3 regions of the Vibrio sp. SCSIO 43136 genome follow, and region 1 is predicted to be linked to each of the others. Evidence: riboswitches for the same ligand, from Rfam matches in the RefSeq annotation. Region 1 holds a riboswitch; each other region holds the start of a gene.

Region 1 (6,490 bases):
TCCGAATACCAGTAAGTACTATCCGGGAGACACACGGCGGGTGCTAACGTCCGTCGTGGAGAGGGAAACAACCCAGACCGCCAGCTAAGGTCCCAAATTACTACTAAGTGGGAAACGATGTGGGAAGGCTCAGACAGCCAGGATGTTGGCTTAGAAGCAGCCATCATTTAAAGAAAGCGTAATAGCTCACTGGTCGAGTCGGCCTGCGCGGAAGATGTAACGGGGCTAAGTAGTAAACCGAAGCTGCGGCTGCATACTTTGTATGCGGGGTAGGGGAGCGTTCTGTAAGCGGTTGAAGGTGGTCTGTAAGGGCTGCTGGACGTATCAGAAGTGCGAATGCTGACATGAGTAACGATAAAGGGGGTGAAAAACCTCCTCGCCGGAAGACCAAGGGTTCCTGTCCAACGTTAATCGGGGCAGGGTAAGTCGACCCCTAAGGCGAGGCCGAAAGGCGTAGTCGATGGGAAACGGGTTAATATTCCCGTACTTCTTACAATTGCGATGGGGGGACGGAGAAGGCTAGGTGGGCCTGGCGACGGTTGTCCAGGTTCAAGTACGTAGGCGGAAGAATTAGGTAAATCCGGTTCTTCTTAACGCTGAGATACGATGTCGAGCATCTACGGATGTGAAGTCATTGATGCCATGCTTCCAGGAAAAGCCTCTAAGCTTCAGATTGTAAGGAATCGTACCCCAAACCGACACAGGTGGTCGGGTAGAGAATACCAAGGCGCTTGAGAGAACTCGGGTGAAGGAACTAGGCAAAATGGTACCGTAACTTCGGGAGAAGGTACGCTCTTGTGGGTGAAGTCCCTTGCGGATGGAGCTAACGAGAGTCGCAGATACCAGGTGGCTGCAACTGTTTATTAAAAACACAGCACTGTGCAAAATCGTAAGATGACGTATACGGTGTGACGCCTGCCCGGTGCCGGAAGGTTAATTGATGGGGTTAGACGTAAGTCGAAGCTCTTGATCGAAGCCCCGGTAAACGGCGGCCGTAACTATAACGGTCCTAAGGTAGCGAAATTCCTTGTCGGGTAAGTTCCGACCTGCACGAATGGCGTAATGATGGCCACGCTGTCTCCACCCGAGACTCAGTGAAATTGAAATCGCTGTGAAGATGCAGTGTACCCGCGGCTAGACGGAAAGACCCCGTGAACCTTTACTACAGCTTGGCACTGAACATTGACCCTACATGTGTAGGATAGGTGGGAGGCTTTGAAACTTGGGCGCCAGTTCAAGTGGAGCCGTCCTTGAAATACCACCCTTGTAGTGTTGATGTTCTAACTTAGACCCCTAATCGGGGTTGAGGACAGTGCCTGGTGGGTAGTTTGACTGGGGCGGTCTCCTCCCAAAGAGTAACGGAGGAGCACGAAGGTGGGCTAAACACGGTTGGACATCGTGTGGTTAGTGCAATGGCATAAGCCCGCTTGACTGCGAGAATGACAATTCGAGCAGGTGCGAAAGCAGGTCATAGTGATCCGGTGGTTCTGTATGGAAGGGCCATCGCTCAACGGATAAAAGGTACTCCGGGGATAACAGGCTGATACCGCCCAAGAGTTCATATCGACGGCGGTGTTTGGCACCTCGATGTCGGCTCATCACATCCTGGGGCTGAAGTCGGTCCCAAGGGTATGGCTGTTCGCCATTTAAAGTGGTACGCGAGCTGGGTTTAGAACGTCGTGAGACAGTTCGGTCCCTATCTGCCGTGGGCGTTGGAAGATTGAAGGGGGCTGCTCCTAGTACGAGAGGACCGGAGTGGACGAACCTCTGGTGTTCGGGTTGTCATGCCAATGGCATTGCCCGGTAGCTAAGTTCGGAATCGATAACCGCTGAAAGCATCTAAGCGGGAAGCGAGCCCTGAGATGAGTCTTCCCTGGCACTTTAAGTGTCCTAAAGGGTTGTTCGAGACTAGAACGTTGATAGGCAGGGTGTGTAAGCGTTGTGAGGCGTTGAGCTAACCTGTACTAATTGCCCGTGAGGCTTAACCATACAACACCCAAGGGGTTTTGATGGACTCAAAGCTAAGAACGAATTGAATGTGTAGAGACGGTAAACGGCGAGCGGCTAAGGGCCGACGGCGTGAGAACAAAGAACAGCTTTCCAGATGATTATCGCTAGACCCCGTTGGCCGAATGCCGATGGCCGTTTACCGATAAACAGAATTTGCTTGGCGACCATAGCATTGTGGACCCACCTGATTTCCATGCCGAACTCAGAAGTGAAACGCAATAGCGCCGATGGTAGTGTGGGGCTTCCCCATGTGAGAGTAGGACATCGCCAGGCTTTAATTTTGGACACTTGCTCAAATAGCAAGTACGCCACTGCGGAGTGGTAGTTCAGTTGGTTAGAATACCGGCCTGTCACGCCGGGGGTCGCGGGTTCGAGTCCCGTCCACTCCGCCACTTATTCGAAAGCCTCGCTATTGCGAGGTTTTTTTGAATCTAGCGTTTGCTGGATTTATAAAAATTTAGGGGTGTAGCTCCAATTGGCAGAGCAGCGGATTCCAAATCCGCGTGTTGGGAGTTCGAATCTCTCCACCCCTGCCACACACAGAAGCCTCGTCGAACGACGGGGCTTTTTCGTATCTATCGCTTTTCCAAAGCGAGTGTTGGGAGCTGGAGCGCCAGCCCGGTCGAATCTCTCCACCCCTGCCATCTTAAAAGCCTCGTCGAAAGACGGGGCTTTTTTGCGTTTATAGGCTTTAGCGAACGATGGAGGTTTTTCGTACTTCGGGAAAGGGGACGCTTTGCTAACGGACGCTTACGCTAAGGGGAAAAGGGAAGAGCCAAAAGAATTGCTTTCTTGGACTAATACGAGAGCGGAAAACCTTTGAAGGCTGTTTACCATATAAAACAAAGCCTCGGACTTAGTGCCGAGGCTTTGTTGTTTTTGAGGGGCTTAGCCCTCTTCAGCCGCCAACTGGCCTTGTTGTATTGATTGTGCAGAACTTGTAGATGCTACGACCATTACACCAGTTAATATGATGAATAAGGTTGCCCATACATAGCCCATGCTAAAGCCGTAAGCTTCAACGATGGCACCGAGTACACCTGGGCCGATTGCACCGCCCATAGGCAGCACAAAAGCCATCATGACAGTGTACTTACCCGTTTGGTCGTTATCCGTTACTAGAGCCATTAGAGACGCTATTAGGAACTGTAGTAGGGCATTAATCAAACATACTGCGACGATAAAGGTAAGCGTGGATGGGAACCACTGTAGCAATGCTAAAGTAACAAGTGATATTGCTAAGCCAGATAAGATCAAAGAGCGGTGTGAGTATTTTGCTCCGAATGCTACACAGCAAAGTGCACCACCGATCCCGGCGAGAATAGATCCTGAGATCGTCATGCCAATAAGATCTGAGCCGATCCCCATATCTGACCCGATGCGCTCTACAAAGCCCCACAAACCGGCAAACGTACCAGCTTGGAAAAAAAGGGCAAATGAGGCTAGAAGTGCAGGTAAATTTAGCTTGCTACCTTTCTCACTTGCTTGCTCTTTGGCGAGGAAATTGGCAGGTAGATTTACTAGTGAGACTAGTGAAAGCGCATAGATGGCTAATACTGTCCAGATGAAGCCAGCAAAACCAAACTGAGCTTGTACTATGCTAGTGACGACATAGACCAAGATACCCGCTGATACCATCTCAAGCACTAACTTCCAACCATAGGCTTTATCAGGGTTGTGCGCAGCGCTCAGAATCGCAAGAGAAATGGTGAAAACAATGCCGGAGCCAAAACCGATAGCTGCCATCACAAGGTGCACATTGTCTGCAGTAGTCACCGTTAATCCATAACTGCCTATCGCCATCAATGCATAACCAATGCTTGAGACCAATTTCCAAGGTGTACGTTTGACCCAAAATGGAGAGAAAAGGGCAACAAGGGCAAACGCACCTAGATAAGCACTGCCGAGCAAACCAAGTTGTTCGTCGTTGAGACCGAACTGCTGAGCAATGCTCGATAGATATAGTGGAAAGGCGTTAAATACTAACGCACCCGCTGCGGCTAATGCGCATGCGGCAAATATAGCGCCTCGTGTAATTTGGGTGGAAACACTCATGGTATGCACTCCTTGCATGTTGTTAAATTGTTAACAAGTAAAGCAAGGAAAGCGTTATTGGTATCTAATTCAATTGCACTAGTTTACAAAGGTGACTCCTGTAACTTTTTCATAGTTATCTTGAATGGTGTGCAATGTGTTATAGATCTTTGCGTGGATTAGGCTCGAATTCTTGTTTGAAATGCTTAAACTAGGAGCAAGATTTTTATGGAACTACAATTATGAGTCAGGCGTATATATTAGGTTGCATTGCTTTGGGTGGTGCTTTTGGTGCATGTTCTAGATACTTGGTTTCTGAAGCTTGTGTCGCTATGTTTGGTCGTGGTTTCCCATATGGCACATTAACCGTCAATGTCGTTGGTTCTCTTATTATGGGGATGTTAATTGCGGCGTTTGAAAGTGAACTGCTAGCGACCCAGCCATGGCGCCAGATTATTGGTCTTGGCTTCTTAGGTGCATTGACGACCTTCTCCACATTTTCTATGGATAACGTATTGCTTATGCAGCAGGGGGCATTTTTCAAGATGGGGCTCAACGTACTACTCAATGTGGTACTCAGCATCTCAGCTGCATGGATTGGTTTTCAGCTGATTATGCGGGCGAGCCTATAGTTGATGTAAAACAGAGATCAGATTTGTTAAAGAGTAGTGGTTATGTCGCTGCTCTTTTTTTATAATTGTCGTCACTTGTCGGAGTGCTTCGCTCTTTTTAGAGCATAGCTGAGACCGCATTGCGGGATCCGTTGAACCTGATCAGGCTAATACCTGCGAAGGGAACAAGAGAAGATAACTGTACTAGCAGTTCCCACACTTATCTTATAGGGTTAGTAAGTACTAACATTGTACTTAAGCCCGCACCTCTTGTAGCACCATTCCGCCAAGCATTTCTCTAATAATACAAAGGAAAATGCTATGTCGAGTCGCAAACAAGCGAGACTGGAAGCGAAGAATTTCATCGATACTCTATCGGTGCAACCATACCCTAACTCAACCAAGGTTTACGTAGAAGGCAGCCGTGCCGATATCCGCGTACCCATGCGTGAAATCGCTTTGGCTGACAGCCTAATCGGCGGTACTAAGGAAAACCCAATCTTCGAACCGAATGAGCCTGTTCGAGTTTACGATACCTCTGGTGTCTATACCGACCCTGAGCATACCATCGATCTATATAATGGTTTACCTAAGATGCGTCAGGCATGGATCGACGAGCGAGCTGATACCGAGGTGCTTGATGACGTGAGCTCGGTTTACACCAAAGAGCGCCTTGAAGATGAAGCCCTGGATGAGCTTCGCTATGGTAACTTGCCTCCAATTCGTCGTGCGGTTACTGGCAAATGTGTTACCCAGATGCACTACGCACGTCAGGGCATTATTACTCCTGAGATGGAGTATATAGCGATTCGCGAAAACATGGGGCGTGCTAAGTATGCTGATGAGCAGCTAAATCGTCAGCACCCAGGGCAAAGCTTTGGTGCAAATTTGCCAAAAGAGATCACGCCAGAGTTTGTTCGCCAAGAAGTGGCGGAAGGCCGAGCAATTATCCCTCTTAACATCAACCACCCAGAAGCTGAGCCAATGATCATTGGCCGTAACTTCTTGGTGAAAGTTAATGCCAATATTGGTAACTCATCAGTGACGTCTTCTATTGAAGAAGAAGTAGAGAAACTGGTGTGGGGGACGCGCTGGGGCGGTGATACCGTAATGGACCTATCTACGGGTCGCAATATTCATGAGACTCGTGAATGGATCCTGCGCAATAGCCCAGTGCCAATCGGAACCGTGCCTATGTACCAAGCACTGGAGAAGGTAAACGGCATCGCAGAGGACCTAACCTGGGAAGTAATGCGAGATACCCTTATCGAGCAAGCTGAGCAGGGAGTGGATTACTTTACAATCCATGCTGGTCTCCGTCTGCACCATGTTCCAATGACCGCTCAACGTGTTACTGGCATCGTTTCTCGTGGTGGCTCTATCATTGCTAAATGGTGTCTAGCACACCACCAAGAAAGCTTCCTTTACGATAACTTCCGTGAGATTTGTGAGATCTGTGCCCAATACGATGTCTCGCTTTCTCTCGGTGACGGCCTGCGCCCCGGCTCTGTTGCAGATGCCAATGATGAGGCTCAGTTTGCCGAACTACGCACTCTAGGTGAGCTTACTAAGATTGCCTGGGAATATGACGTTCAGGTCATCATTGAGGGCCCTGGTCATATCCCAATGCACATGATCAAAGAGAACATGGATGAGCAGCTAGAGCATTGTCACGAGGCGCCATTCTACACCCTTGGTCCACTAACAACGGACATTGCACCGGGCTATGATCACATTACCTCTGGTATTGGTGCGGCGCTGATCGGTTGGTACGGCTGTGCCATGCTTTGTTATGTTACGCCAAAAGAGCACCTTGGCCTGCCAAACAAAGATGA
Region 2 (6,490 bases), on a different replicon from region 1:
GATTGATCAAATCAACGCTTGATGGGTTGCTCGGTGCTGATTCGGTACTTGCAGGAAGCATATTTAAGAACAGCTTTAGATGTGACTTGTTGGATTGGGCAAAATTGCGGATATGCATCGCCCTAGCAAGACGGTCGACATTTATTCGGTCTTGAAGATCATAGCTTTTGGTGTGGAAGAACACATCTGGGGTGATAGGGGTGTTACAGTTTCGTTGATTGATTCTGACTAACGCTTCGTATCCGACGAGTTTGTTATGGCGATCGTAAATGGCTTGAAAACAGCTACTCAGTTTCCAAAGCTTATAATCAATGCTGTATAGACCTTGCTCATCAACAGAAAAGTACTGCTCAAACTGCTCTTGTCGACTAAAAATCATTAAGGTTCGCCATAAAACAAAATGCCAAAAGAACGCTTATTTTACAACTCAAATTAATAAATTACGACCTCTAAGCATCAGATTTTTGTTAATAATGGTAAATGATTTGATATGGACCCAAAAAAGGAGGCGTGCGCCTCCTTTTGACTTATCGTTTGTTTTTAAGATAGCGTTTACGGCGTTCTTCTTTCTTCTTGGCTTTTTCTTCGGCCTTTCTTGCAGTCTCTATTTCAACTTGAACTAGCTCTTCAGTGATCATCTCTGGGTGTTCTAGAGTGATTCGACCTAAAGTGCCATTTCTGAGTTCATGTAGAAGTATTTCAGAGGCTTTATGCAAGTCAACACGACCACCAGCTCTTAGTGCACCACGTTTTGAACCAATCGCTTCCATTAGCTCCAAATCAGACTCTGGCAACTCTTCGATTTGATAACGCTCTTTGAGTTTCTCTGGATAAGCTTTGGCCAAATACTCAACGGTATAAAAAGCAACCTCGTCGTATTCCATTGCCGTGTCTTTTACCGCCCCAGTTGCTGCCAGACGAAAACCACTGTGAGGGTTTTCTACTTTTGGCCACAAGATCCCCGGAGTATCCGATAGCACGATGCCATTTTGTAGGTTAATGCGCTGTTGGCGACGGGTAACGGCCGGTTGGTTACCTGTTTGAGCAATCGTTCGACCAGCAAGGGTATTGATAATGGTAGATTTTCCAACGTTAGGTATGCCCATGATCATGGTACGAATGTTTTTACCAATCTCTTCACGGTGAGGAGCAAGCTTACGGCACAACTCAAGGATCTTATTTACCTCATTTTGGTTGGTCGTAGTAATCGCCATCGCCTTAACGTTGCTTTCTTTCTCAAGATGGTCAATCCAAACTTGGGTCATCTCAGGGTCAGCTAAGTCGCGCTTGTTGAGCACTTTGACCACCGGCTTATCACCACGGATTTGAGAGATCATCGGGTTTTCACTACTAAAAGGGATACGTGCGTCTAGTACTTCGATGATGACATCAATGGTAGGAACGGCTTCTTCGATCTCTTTACGTGCTTTATGCATGTGACCAGGAAACCACTGAATAGTGTTGTTAACCATTTGAAAAATTTACCTTTGGTTTTTGATTTTGCTAGTAATAACCACCTATTTCCGCCTCAAAAACGAACTAAGAGAAAGCAGGGAATATAAAAATGCGAGTTTAACCAGCGTTTGCTGTGATCATAGTAACATTTTATGTAAATTGCTGAAATGCCATAAGGGATTAGTCTTTCAGACTCGGGCTATCACTATTATTTAAAGAGCTTGCTTTATCGCAAAGACAAGGAGGTAATAAATACTGTGTAAATTGTCACCAACGTCAGGGCTGGACTAGCAATTAAATGAGAAAAAGTCACATTTAAGGGTGTGCGCCACCGTAAACTGCTGCTACTATTGAGCGAAATAGTCGGGGGGCAAATGCAACTTATTGTATTTGCTGAGATCGATTTCGAGACCCGTTGAACCTGATTCAGTTAGCACTGACGTAGGGAACTATTAGCATCACCAAGCCTAGAGTGTATTTATACCGCTGCGCCTGCAGTGTTGTCGCACGTATTTAGGCTTGGGTCGTTATGGTTTTCTATGTCTGAAAGAAATGGAAAACCACATGACGCAACACTCTACTCTTCGTACTCCTATCGTTCTTACCATTGCAGGATCAGACAGTGGCGGCGGCGCTGGCATTCAAGCCGATATTAAGGCGATTTCTGCGACTGGCAGCTATGCGTGCTCAGTTATCACTGCAATTACTTCTCAAAATACTCAAGGCGTTTCTGCCATTTTTCCTATTGCCTTGGACCACGTGGCAAGCCAACTAGATGCGGTGTTTACCGATCTCAACGTTGTTGCAGTAAAGATCGGAATGCTAGCTGACTCTAATATCATCAAAGTGGTCGCAGATAAAATTCGCCTGTACCAGCCAAACTATCTCGTGGTTGACCCAGTGATGGTTGCGACAAGTGGTGATTTGCTTCTTGAACAGGCAGCGATTAGCACTCTCAAGCAAGAATTGCTGCCTCTTGCAGATATCATCACTCCCAATTTACCCGAAGGTGCGGCTTTGACGGGCTTGCCAGTCCCTAACAGCGAATCTGAAATGCAGGAGATGATTTCTGATTTGCGAGCACTTGGTGCTACGGCGGTGTTATTAAAAGGCGGCCATTTAGATAAGGACGAAAACAGTAATGATCTATTGATTACGTCTGATTCAGCAACCTTAGTTAGCGCCAAACGAGTGGCAACCAAAAATACCCACGGCACGGGCTGCACGCTTTCCTCGGCGATTGCTTCTTATCTGGCTCATGGCAATCCTATCGACCAGGCAGTATCGCTGGGTAAATCTTATATTTCTCAAGCGATAGCTCATGCAGACGAGCTTGAGGTGGGCAAAGGGCACGGCCCAGTAAATCACTTCTTCAAAGGTCATGCCGATGTCCGCTAACTCGGTTTCGATAGAAATCAGCGATGGGTATTTGCGCTACCAAAATTCAAATATCGCCACCCTAGAGGGATTGAATCTAAAGCTAGACTCCGGCCAATGGACAGTGCTGCTTGGTCGCAGCGGCTGTGGCAAAACCACGATCTTACGTTATCTAGCGGGTCTACTTGAAGGGCAAGTGCATTGGCAGGGGCAATTATCTACTTGTGATCAACTTCCTGTAGATGATCGCATTGCGTATATGGCGCAGCAAGACCTGTTACTGCCGTGGCTCAGCGTGATAGACAATGTTTGTCTTGGAGAGCGTTTTAGTGCGTCTGCGAATCTCGACGCTAGATCCCAAGCTACTCAACTGATTGAGCTCGTGGGCTTGTCTGAATACCTAGAAGCTACACCAGACAAATTGTCAGGAGGGATGCGTCAGCGGGTTGCTTTAGCGAGAACGCTAATGCAGAACAAGCCAGTTGTGTTAATGGATGAACCTTTTTCAGCGCTTGATGCAGTCAATCGTCATAAATTACAAACACTTGCACATCAGCTACTCAAAGACAAAACCGTAGTGTTGATCACGCATGATCCCCAAGAAGCGGTTCGACTAGCAGACAGATTGTATGTGTTAGAAGGCATGCCAGCTAAGGCAGGATCTATCAGTGTGCCTTCAAGTCAAACGCCAAGAAAACTCAGCGAAGAAACCGCTCATTTACAACAGCAGATTTTAGAAGTGTTGGAGCGTGACCATGAATGACTTGGCTGAACACCAAACGCTTACAAGCAAGACAGTTTCACAGCCTCTAACAAAAGGCTTTAATCAATCGTTAGTTCGGTTAGTTGTCAGTTGTGTAGTCATTCTAGGCCTGTGGCAGGGCTGTGTAGTGATGTTTGAGCTGCCAAGTTTTATATTGCCAGCGCCTCTAGAGGTGTTTAGCAAACTGATAGAGCGACAAGAGGTATTGCTTAAGCACACATGGGTGACTGCGCAGGAGATCTTACTTGGTCTGGCTTTGGGCTTATCAATGGGGCTGCTTTTTGCACTACAGATGTTGTTATTTGAACCGCTTAAACGATGGCTTCTACCCATTTTGATTGCCAGTCAAGCCGTACCTGTGTTTGCAATCGCTCCCGTATTGATGCTTTGGCTTGGATATGGCATCGCTTCGAAAGTGGTGATGGCGGCAATCATTATTTTCTTTCCTGTAACCACTTGCTGTTACGACGGCTTGCGCAACACCCCAACAGGTTATCTTGATCTGGCTAAAACCATGGGGGCCACCAAGTGGCAGAGACTACGTCACATCCAACTACCCGCTTCTTTGCCAACTTTAGCTTCAGGCATACGGGTTGCAGTGGTCGTCGCACCTATAGGTGCTGTTGTTGGAGAGTGGGTTGGCTCCAGCGAGGGGTTGGGGTATCTGATGCTGCAAGCCAATGCACGAATGATCATCGATGAAATGTTTGCGGCGCTGTTTATTTTGGCGCTGCTGTCCGTTTCGCTTTATTACCTGACAGACATACTTCTTAAAAAGCTGATCCCATGGGAAAACAGCTAATTAACTACAATAAACAGCCTTATAGGAAATCGAAAAATGAAAAAAGGAACGATCGCTACAGCGCTCGCCATTGCAGTGACGACATTTACAACCAATGCCGTTGCACAAGAGAAAGTCACCTTGATGCTTGATTGGTTTGTTAATCCAAATCACGGACCGATTGTGATTGCTAAAGAGCGTGGCTACTTTAAACAGCAAGGGATCGAAGTTGAGATCCAAGAACCTGCTGACCCAAGTACACCAGCCAAGCTGGTGGCTGCTGGTCGTGTGGATTTGGCGGTGTCATATCAGCCGAGTTTGACTATGGACGTTGCTCAGGGTTTACCCTTGGTTCGCGCTGCAACTCTTATTGCAACGCCATTAAACACATTGATGGTGCTAGACAATGGCAAGAATGGTTCACTAGCCGATCTAAAAGGCAAAAAGATTGGTATCGCAATCGCAGGTAACGAAGAAGCCACGATTGGCACTATGCTGGCGCAGGAAAACGTTGAGTTCACTGATGTAGAAACTATCAATGTTGGCTGGGCGCTATCTTCGTCTTTGGCATCTGGTAAGGTTGACGCCATTTGGGGCGGATTACGAAACTTTGAAACCAACCAGTTGGCGTTAGAAGGTTATAAAGCTAAAGCCTTCTTCCCAGAAGAGCACGGTGTACCAGCATATGATGAGCTAGTGTTTGTTGCCAATGCCAAATCGCACGATGTGAAGACACTTAAAGCATTTAATAAAGCACTAGAGCAAGCAACCACCTACATCGTCAATCATCCACAGGCTTCTTGGAATGAGTTTGTCGCATATTCACCAGATACGCTTAACAATGAATTGAATCAGCGAGCATGGAATGACACTTTAACCCGCTTTGCGTTGCGTCCTTCAGCGGTTGACTTGAAGCGTTACGACGACTACGCCCAGTTCATGTACGACAAGGGCATCATTAAGAGCCTGCCAAAAGCTAAAGACTACGTGCCATCATTTGATTAAGGCGAGGAAGAATGAAGTATCAAGACCTGATTAATGCCTGTGAGCAAGACTGGCAAGACTACACCGAGCATACTTTTGTAAAGCAACTAGCTATTGGTAGCTTAGAGCAGCCTTGTTTTTTGCATTACCTTAAACAAGATTTCTTGTTTCTTAAGCAATACGCTCGCGCTTACGCTTTGGCTATCTACAAAGCCAAAACACTAGCGGATATGCGCAAGGCACTACCAAGTGTTCACGCTCTGCTGGATTCTGAAATTGCGCATCACGTCAGCTATTGCGGTCAGTGGGGTTTGACGGAGACGGACTTGGAAGCCGAGCAAGAAGACTTTGGTACGGTCGCTTATACGCGTTATGTGCTCGACGCTGGAATGACCGGTGATCTTGTTGATCTTTATACCGCACTGGCGCCATGTTCCATCGGTTATGCCGTTATCGGAAAAGCACTTAAAGAGAGTGAAGCGACGATACTTGAAGGCAACCCTTACCGCAGTTGGATTGAACTCTACGGTGGTGAAGAATTCCAAACAGGTGCAATGGAAAGTGCAGAGTATTTCAACAAGCTGCTAGAAGAAATCGATATCAATAGCGAACGTGGTCAGCATCTGTGCCATATCTTCAAGACAGCGACACGAATGGAAGTGGCGTTTTGGCAACAAGGTCTTGATGTACAAAGTTAATATCATTGAAAGTACACCTAAGGGTTTACCTTATTGGTAAGCCCTTTTTTTGTCGTGGTTTCATTGTTTATTAGAGTAGGCGGGGTAAAATCACGACCATGTATAGTGTTTTAGCAGATTGAGATAGATGGCAAGACCAAATAAGAAAGGGCCGAGTAAAACCGTTGATATCTCTTGTGCTAGATGTAATGCCAAGCTGTATAAGTACCGAAAAGGTGGAAAAGGCGCATTAGTGAAGTGTTTTGTCGAACGTATTGTAGAAGACTACACAGAATCGCCCTGCAGATGCCCAAGTTGCGAAGGGGTATTTGCTCGTGAAACCTTGATAAGAGGTGTGCCAGCATTCAAAATTATTGGCGGCAAAGTAAGGATGAAATGAGCAATGAGTGAAACGAGCTTTTGTACTGTATTGTCGACATACTGTGATGATGA
Region 3 (6,490 bases), 350 kb from region 1:
GCTCTAAGCCAAGATAGGCGGAGCTCTAGCGATGCACTTGGTATCGCAACAGTCAGTAAACATCAGTTAAGGTCGGCATACCTTCTAAAGAGGCTTATTCGCCAACTCTCATATTCTATCGCCCTGATCTTTTTAATGGTAATGAAGTAACTGGCTTGTTACGCCGGTGTTTATATCTTTCTCGCTAAAATTTATGCCAATTCTCTTCAGGGCGTTGGCGAGTGTTTTTCTACCAAATTGTATGACAATTGGTAAGTACAAGGATCGCATTTATGCATATTCATATTCTCGGAATTTGTGGCACATTCATGGGTGGGCTGGCAATGTTGGCAAGACAGTTAGGTCATCGAGTGACAGGTTGTGACGCAAACGTTTACCCGCCCATGAGTACTATGCTTGAAGAGCAAGGTATTGAGATCATACAAGGGTACGATCCGGTGCAATTGGAGCCCAAGCCAGATTTGGTGGTGGTTGGCAACGCAATGAGCCGTGGAAATCCGTGTGTAGAATATGTGCTTAATCACAACATTCGCTATACGTCGGGCCCGCAATGGCTGCAAGATCATTTGTTGCATGACCGCTGGGTATTGGCTGTATCGGGTACTCACGGCAAGACGACAACCTCGAGCATGTTGGCATGGATTTTAGAGGATTGCGGCTATCAACCAGGTTTTCTGGTTGGTGGTGTTTTAGGCAATTTTGGTATTTCGGCGCGATTAGGCGAAAGCATGTTCTTTGTGGTCGAAGCCGATGAGTATGACAGTGCTTTTTTCGACAAGCGTTCTAAGTTTGTTCACTACCACCCTCGCACATTAGTACTCAACAACCTAGAGTTCGATCATGCAGACATCTTTGACGATCTTGAAGCGATCAAGCGACAATTTCACCACTTAGTGCGTACAGTACCCGGTAACGGTAAGTTGTTATTTCCTGCGCAAGATACGGCAATTGAAGATGTTTTACACCGAGGTTGCTGGTCTGAAACCGAGCAATCAGGGGTAGAAACTGGCTGGCAAGCCAAAAAACACCATCCTGACGGCAGTGATTTTGATGTTTATTTCGAAAATTCGCTGGTTGGACGAGTTAAATGGGATCTTGTTGGTGAGCACAACGTAAATAATGCACTGATGGCGATTGCTGCGGCACGTCATGTCGGTGTTACGCCTGAGTTAGCTTGTGGTGCATTGGCTCGCTTTATTAACACTAAGCGTCGATTAGAGCTTAAAGGCGAACAAGGTCAGGTCAAAGTGTATGACGACTTTGCCCATCACCCAACCGCTATCGAGTTAACGTTGCAAGGACTGCGGGATAAAGTCGGCAGTGAACGAATTTTGGCGGTATTTGAGCCTCGTTCAAGTACGATGAAAATTGGTACTCACAAAGATCAAATTGCAGACTCATTGGCAAGCGCTGACCAAGTGTTTTTATTCCAGCCAGACATCGGTTGGCAGGTGACAGATGTTGCACAGCAGTGCCAGCAGCCCGCTCAAACGAGCGATGATATTGACCAGCTGGTGCAGAAAATTGTCACAGCGACCAAACCGGGTGACAACATTCTAGTGATGAGCAACGGCGGATTTGGTGGTATTCATCAAAAGCTGCTCGATGCGCTAGCAACCAACTAAAATAGAGTTATGAAACGAGCAGATAAAGCCATCACCTTGGCATGGACTGGAGCCTCTGGGGCTCCTTACGGAATCAAGTTGTTGCAAAGTTTGATTGCTGCAGATTATCAAGTGTTTCTACTGATCTCATCTGCAGCTCGAGTCGTGCTCGCAACTGAGCACGGACTTAAATTGCCCAGCGGACCCGACGCAGCAAAGCAGGTCCTCGTGGAGCATCTTAGCTGTGATCCAGACAAACTCGTGGTGTGTGGAAAAGAAGATTGGTTTTCTCCAGTGGCATCAGGCTCGGCTGCACCCAAGCAAATGATAGTCTGTCCGTGTAGCGCAGGCAGTGTTGCCGCTATTGCACATGGCATGTCGGACAATCTAATAGAGCGCGCCGCAGATGTGGTTATGAAAGAACGTGGCCAGCTGATCTTAGTGGTTCGCGAAACCCCATTTTCAACTCTGCATCTTGAAAATATGCACAAGCTATCGCAGATGGGCGTAACCATCATGCCAGCCGCCCCTGGCTTCTATCATCAGCCTCAGTCTATCGATGATTTGATCGACTTTATGGTGGCGCGCATACTGGACCACCTAGGCATTGAACAAGGTTTGGTCGGGCGCTGGGGCTATGATCAACGTCAATAATTGATGTGGCTGATAGGTTAATAAAAGATTACAATGTGACATTCTTAAATCGGAATTAAGAACTCATTGGGGTGCTGCGTGTAGCGGCTGAGAAAATACCCATCGACCTGAACCAGATAATGCTGGCGTAGGAATTGAGTGATCATCTCTCAACCCTGTGCCGCTCACCTAACGCAAAGGATAGGAGCGAGCAGTGAAAAAAACACTGACTGCGGTAGCGTTGACTACCATGTTCACTTCGGCTGCCATGGCAGCTACACCCACACTAACGGTATATACCTACGACTCATTTGCTGCTGACTGGGGCCCGGGCCCGAAAGTTAAACAGGCTTTTGAAGCTCAATGTGGCTGTCAGCTTGATTTAGTCGCACTAGATGACGGTGTATCGATTCTTAACCGTCTGCGTTTGGAAGGTAAAAATACTAAGGCTGACGTGATCTTAGGACTAGATAACAACCTGGTTGCTGAAGCAAAGCAAACGGGGCTGCTTACTGAGCACCAAGTTGACACCAGTAAACTGGTTCTGCCTCAAGCATGGAATGACAAGACATTCGTTCCGTATGACTACGGCTATTTTGCGTTTGTCTACAACAGCAAAAAATTGACCAACCCACCAACAAGCTTGAAAGAGTTAGTTGAAGAGCGAGACGATCTTAAGGTGATTTACCAAGATCCTCGTACCTCTACACCGGGCCAAGGTTTGATGTTATGGATGAAGCACGTATACGGTGACGACGTTTCTGCAGCATGGCAGCAACTTGCTGCTAAGACAGTGACAGTCACTAAGGGCTGGAGTGAAGCTTACTCTATGTTCTTAAAAGGTGAGTCTGATATGGTGCTGTCTTACACTACCTCACCGGCTTATCACATGATTGCTGAAGGTGATTTTGACTACGCTGCGGCCACCTTTAAAGAAGGCCACTACATGCAAGTCGAGGTTGCGGCTAAGGTGAAAGCCAGCAAACAACCAGAGCTTTCTGAGCAATTTATGCAGTTCATTTTAAGTGACGGATTCCAAAATGCGATGCCAACAGGCAACTGGATGTATCCAGTGACTACGGTTGAGCTTCCAGCAGATTTCTATCAGCTGGATTTGCCAAAAACGCCACTGAGCTTTACGGCAGAAGAAGTCGCCACCGAGCGCAAACGCTGGGTACGTGAGTGGCAAAGTGCGTTGGTAAATTAATCGGTTGAGGTGTGGCTTGTACAATCAAGCTCGCACCTCGAAACTTAACTATTTGACCATGCCTATTGCATGGTCTTTTTCTTGGAAACCACGATCAGTGAACCCCATCCCTAAAGCAGGCTATTTCGTTTCTCTGCTTATCCTGCTGCTGGTGGGAGGGGCATTATCATCTCTGCTTAGCTATGCTCCGTCGCTTAATCCGATGCAGGTAGTGAGCGATCCCTATTACTGGCACGTCACCCAGTTCAGTTTTTATCAAGCCACACTTTCGATGCTACTCAGCGTTGGTTTTGCCATCCCTGTGGCGCATGCCTTATCAAGAGTGCATTTTCGAGGCAAAGGGTTACTGCTCAAGCTTTTTTCATCGACTTTAGTGTTGCCAGTGTTGGTGGGCGTGTTTGGCTTACTGGCTATCTACGGTAATAGTGGGTTGCTCAACCGATATTTTGGCTGGTCATATTCTATCTATGGTTTGAATGGAATTTTGCTGGCGCACGTGTTTTTTAATCTGCCTTATGCTTCGAGATTATTGCTGCAAGCCCTAGAAACGATTCCTGCTGAGCAACACAAGTTGGCGGCTCATCTTGGTATGAACAGTTGGCAAAAGTTTCGCTTTGTTGAGTGGCCAAGAATGCGACAGCAATTGCCACATGTTGCGGGGCTGGTGTTTATGCTCTGTTTTACCAGTTTTGCTACCGTGATGGCGCTCGGTGGAGGGCCTAAGTCCACCACGATTGAGCTCGCGATTTTCCAAGCAATTAAATATGACTTCGACCTGCAAGCCGGGGCAATGTTAGCGTTATGGCAAATGGGGCTGTGCGCTGCGATTGCGCTTGGTGTTCAAAAACTAGCAGCCCCTTTAGCTAGCAGTAGTGGTGGCACTATACGCCCAATATCTAAGCCGAGTTTTGCTCAAAGTGTTTGGAACTGGGGCTGGATAGCCGTAGCTATCTTGGTCGTCGTACCCCCGTTGGTTTCTGTGGTGTTGGCTGGTCTCAACAGTAAGGTTTTTGACGTTTTGGCTCAGCCCCGTTTTTGGCAAGCTTTTTCGACCTCATTGAGTATTGCCGTCAGTGCTAGCGTGCTCGCCTTAGTGTGCGGTTTTTTAGTGCTTCTAACCAGTCGGGCCCATCGAGTTAGAGGGAAGAACGGCTTTGCAGATAAGTTGGAGCTAAGCAGCACCATTATCTTGGTCACACCGGGGCTAGTGGTGAGCACCGGACTGTTTTTGCTGCTAAGAGAGCATGTTGATGTCAGTGAGATTGGTCACTGGGTGGTAATTATTGTCAACGCTCTAATGGCATTGCCCTACGTGATAAAAACGCTCTCTCAACCTATGTTGCATTTATTGCAACAGTACCAATACCTTGCGGCAAGTTTAGGGATTCGAGGTGTTAATCATATTCGAGTGATAGAGTGGCGTGCGCTACGAAGGCCGATCTGCCATGCTTTGGCACTTGCATTTATGTTGTCGATGGGCGATCTGAGCGCCATTGCCCTGTTTGGCAGCCAAGATCTGCAAACTTTACCGCTCTACCTATTCCAACTGCTAGGCAGCTACCAGATGGAAGCTGCAGCAGTCGTGTCACTACTGCTGTTTAGCCTTAGTATCCTAAGTTTTACCCTGATTGAACGCCTGCTAAAAGGAGACCGTTAGTTTGAAACCTTCCATGACGACGCCAAAATTGGCGCTAAATCAGGTTAAATACCGCTATCATAATGAAACTTTCGACTTTGATCTGCAGGTTAAATCCGGCAATGTGCTGGCACTGATGGGACCAAGTGGGGCAGGGAAGTCGACCTTGTTGGCATTGGTGGCGGGCTTTATTGAACCAGAGTTAGGGGAGATAACGGCCAACGGCCAGCGAGTTAACGGCCTTGCGCCTCATCAACGTCCGGTGGCTATGTTGTTTCAGGAGCATAACCTGTTTGCCCATCTGAGTATCAAAGAGAATATTGCTTTGGGTATTCACCCGGGGCTTAATCTGTCTGATAAGCAATGGTTGCAGGTGGAAACGGCGGCCAAACAAGTCGGAATTGATGCTCTACTAGAGCGTCTGCCAGAGCAGGTTTCAGGCGGTCAAAAACAGCGAGCGGCATTGGCACGATGCTTAGTGCAGCCATTTGATATCTTGTTATTGGATGAACCATTTTCAGCGCTTGACCCGGTAATCCGAGAGGAGATGCTCAATCTGGTTAAGCACCTTGCGAAAGAACAAAATTTGACGGTAGTTATGGTGACTCACCATGTAAGCGACGCCCAAGCCATCGCCAGCCACTTTGCCTATATGCAAGACGGGCAAGTGGAGGAGGTAGGGGAGATCGAAGCGCTGAGATCAAACCACACCAACCCAAACTTAGCCGCTTTCGTAAAAGCGGGAGAGTGACTACTCTCCCGCTTATTGGTTAGCTTTGCTTCCGTTAGCAAAGCGGCCGTTTACCGCTTACCGCTTACCGATATTCTACAAATTCTCCTCAGCAAACTCCGCCAATCGACTTCTAACCACCCCATTAAGGTGCACGTTTGCACTACCTTCGAAGTTTTTGAATCGCTCGACCATATACGTCAGTCCCGAAGTCACAGGGGTTAAGTAAGGCGAATCAATCTGTGCCAAGTTCCCTGAACAGACGATCTTGGTGCCTTCACCACAGCGGGTGATGATGGTTTTGATTTGAGAAGCGGTTAAGTTTTGGCACTCATCTAATAACACAAAGGCGTTTTGAATCGAGCGACCACGCATGAAGTTGATCGATTTGAATTGAATATTGGCTTTATCGCAGATGTATTTAAGTGACCCTTCAGTGCAGTGATCATTTTTATGCAAAGCTTCAAGGGTGTCGGTCACTGCTGCCAGCCAAGGCAACATTTTCTCTTCTTCGGTTCCCGGTAAGAAGCCGATCGATTCACCAATATCGGGTGTGTTGCGGGTGACAATGATCTTATCAAACATGCTGCGTTCGATCGTTTGCTCCAAGGCGGCGGCCATGGCGAGCATGGTTTTGCCGCTACCTGCAGCGCCAGTGAGGATCACCAGATCGATATCAG

The links. A riboswitch is a leader RNA that binds a small molecule or an ion and turns the genes downstream of it on or off. The one in region 1 is predicted to bind thiamine pyrophosphate.
Region 2: linked by a shared signal. The riboswitch ahead of thiD (bifunctional hydroxymethylpyrimidine kinase/phosphomethylpyrimidine kinase) and the one ahead of thiC (phosphomethylpyrimidine synthase ThiC) in region 1 are both predicted to bind thiamine pyrophosphate.
Region 3: linked by a shared signal. The riboswitch ahead of thiB (thiamine ABC transporter substrate binding subunit) and the one ahead of thiC (phosphomethylpyrimidine synthase ThiC) in region 1 are both predicted to bind thiamine pyrophosphate.

Annotation. Positions count from the first base shown of each region.
Region 1 is NZ_CP071848.1:3,116,353-3,122,842, reverse strand. It holds rRNA gene J4N39_RS14670 (23S ribosomal RNA) at 1-1,989, shown strand, start outside; rRNA gene rrf (5S ribosomal RNA) at 2,167-2,283, shown strand; tRNA gene J4N39_RS14660 (tRNA-Asp) at 2,326-2,402, shown strand; tRNA gene J4N39_RS14655 (tRNA-Trp) at 2,470-2,546, shown strand; gene J4N39_RS14650 (MFS transporter) at 2,899-4,065, opposite strand; gene crcB (fluoride efflux transporter CrcB) at 4,287-4,676, shown strand; TPP riboswitch at 4,746-4,857, shown strand; gene thiC (phosphomethylpyrimidine synthase ThiC) at 4,977-6,490, shown strand, end outside.
Region 2 is NZ_CP071849.1:852,187-858,676, forward strand. It holds gene J4N39_RS18670 (EAL domain-containing protein) at 1-379, opposite strand, end outside; gene ylqF (ribosome biogenesis GTPase YlqF) at 528-1,472, opposite strand; TPP riboswitch at 1,810-1,920, shown strand; gene thiD (bifunctional hydroxymethylpyrimidine kinase/phosphomethylpyrimidine kinase) at 2,008-2,853, shown strand; gene J4N39_RS18685 (ABC transporter ATP-binding protein) at 2,843-3,595, shown strand; partial or broken gene J4N39_RS18690 (ABC transporter permease) at 3,672-4,397, shown strand; gene J4N39_RS18695 (ABC transporter substrate-binding protein) at 4,434-5,381, shown strand; gene tenA (thiaminase II) at 5,393-6,058, shown strand; gene J4N39_RS18705 (hypothetical protein) at 6,186-6,437, shown strand; gene cutA (divalent-cation tolerance protein CutA) at 6,441-6,490, shown strand, end outside.
Region 3 is NZ_CP071848.1:2,762,956-2,769,445, reverse strand. It holds gene mpl (UDP-N-acetylmuramate:L-alanyl-gamma-D-glutamyl-meso-diaminopimelate ligase) at 273-1,625, shown strand; gene J4N39_RS12970 (flavin prenyltransferase UbiX) at 1,635-2,258, shown strand; TPP riboswitch at 2,316-2,409, shown strand; gene thiB (thiamine ABC transporter substrate binding subunit) at 2,452-3,444, shown strand; gene thiP (thiamine/thiamine pyrophosphate ABC transporter permease ThiP) at 3,542-5,101, shown strand; gene thiQ (thiamine ABC transporter ATP-binding protein) at 5,115-5,831, shown strand; gene J4N39_RS12950 (PhoH family protein) at 5,907-6,490, opposite strand, start outside.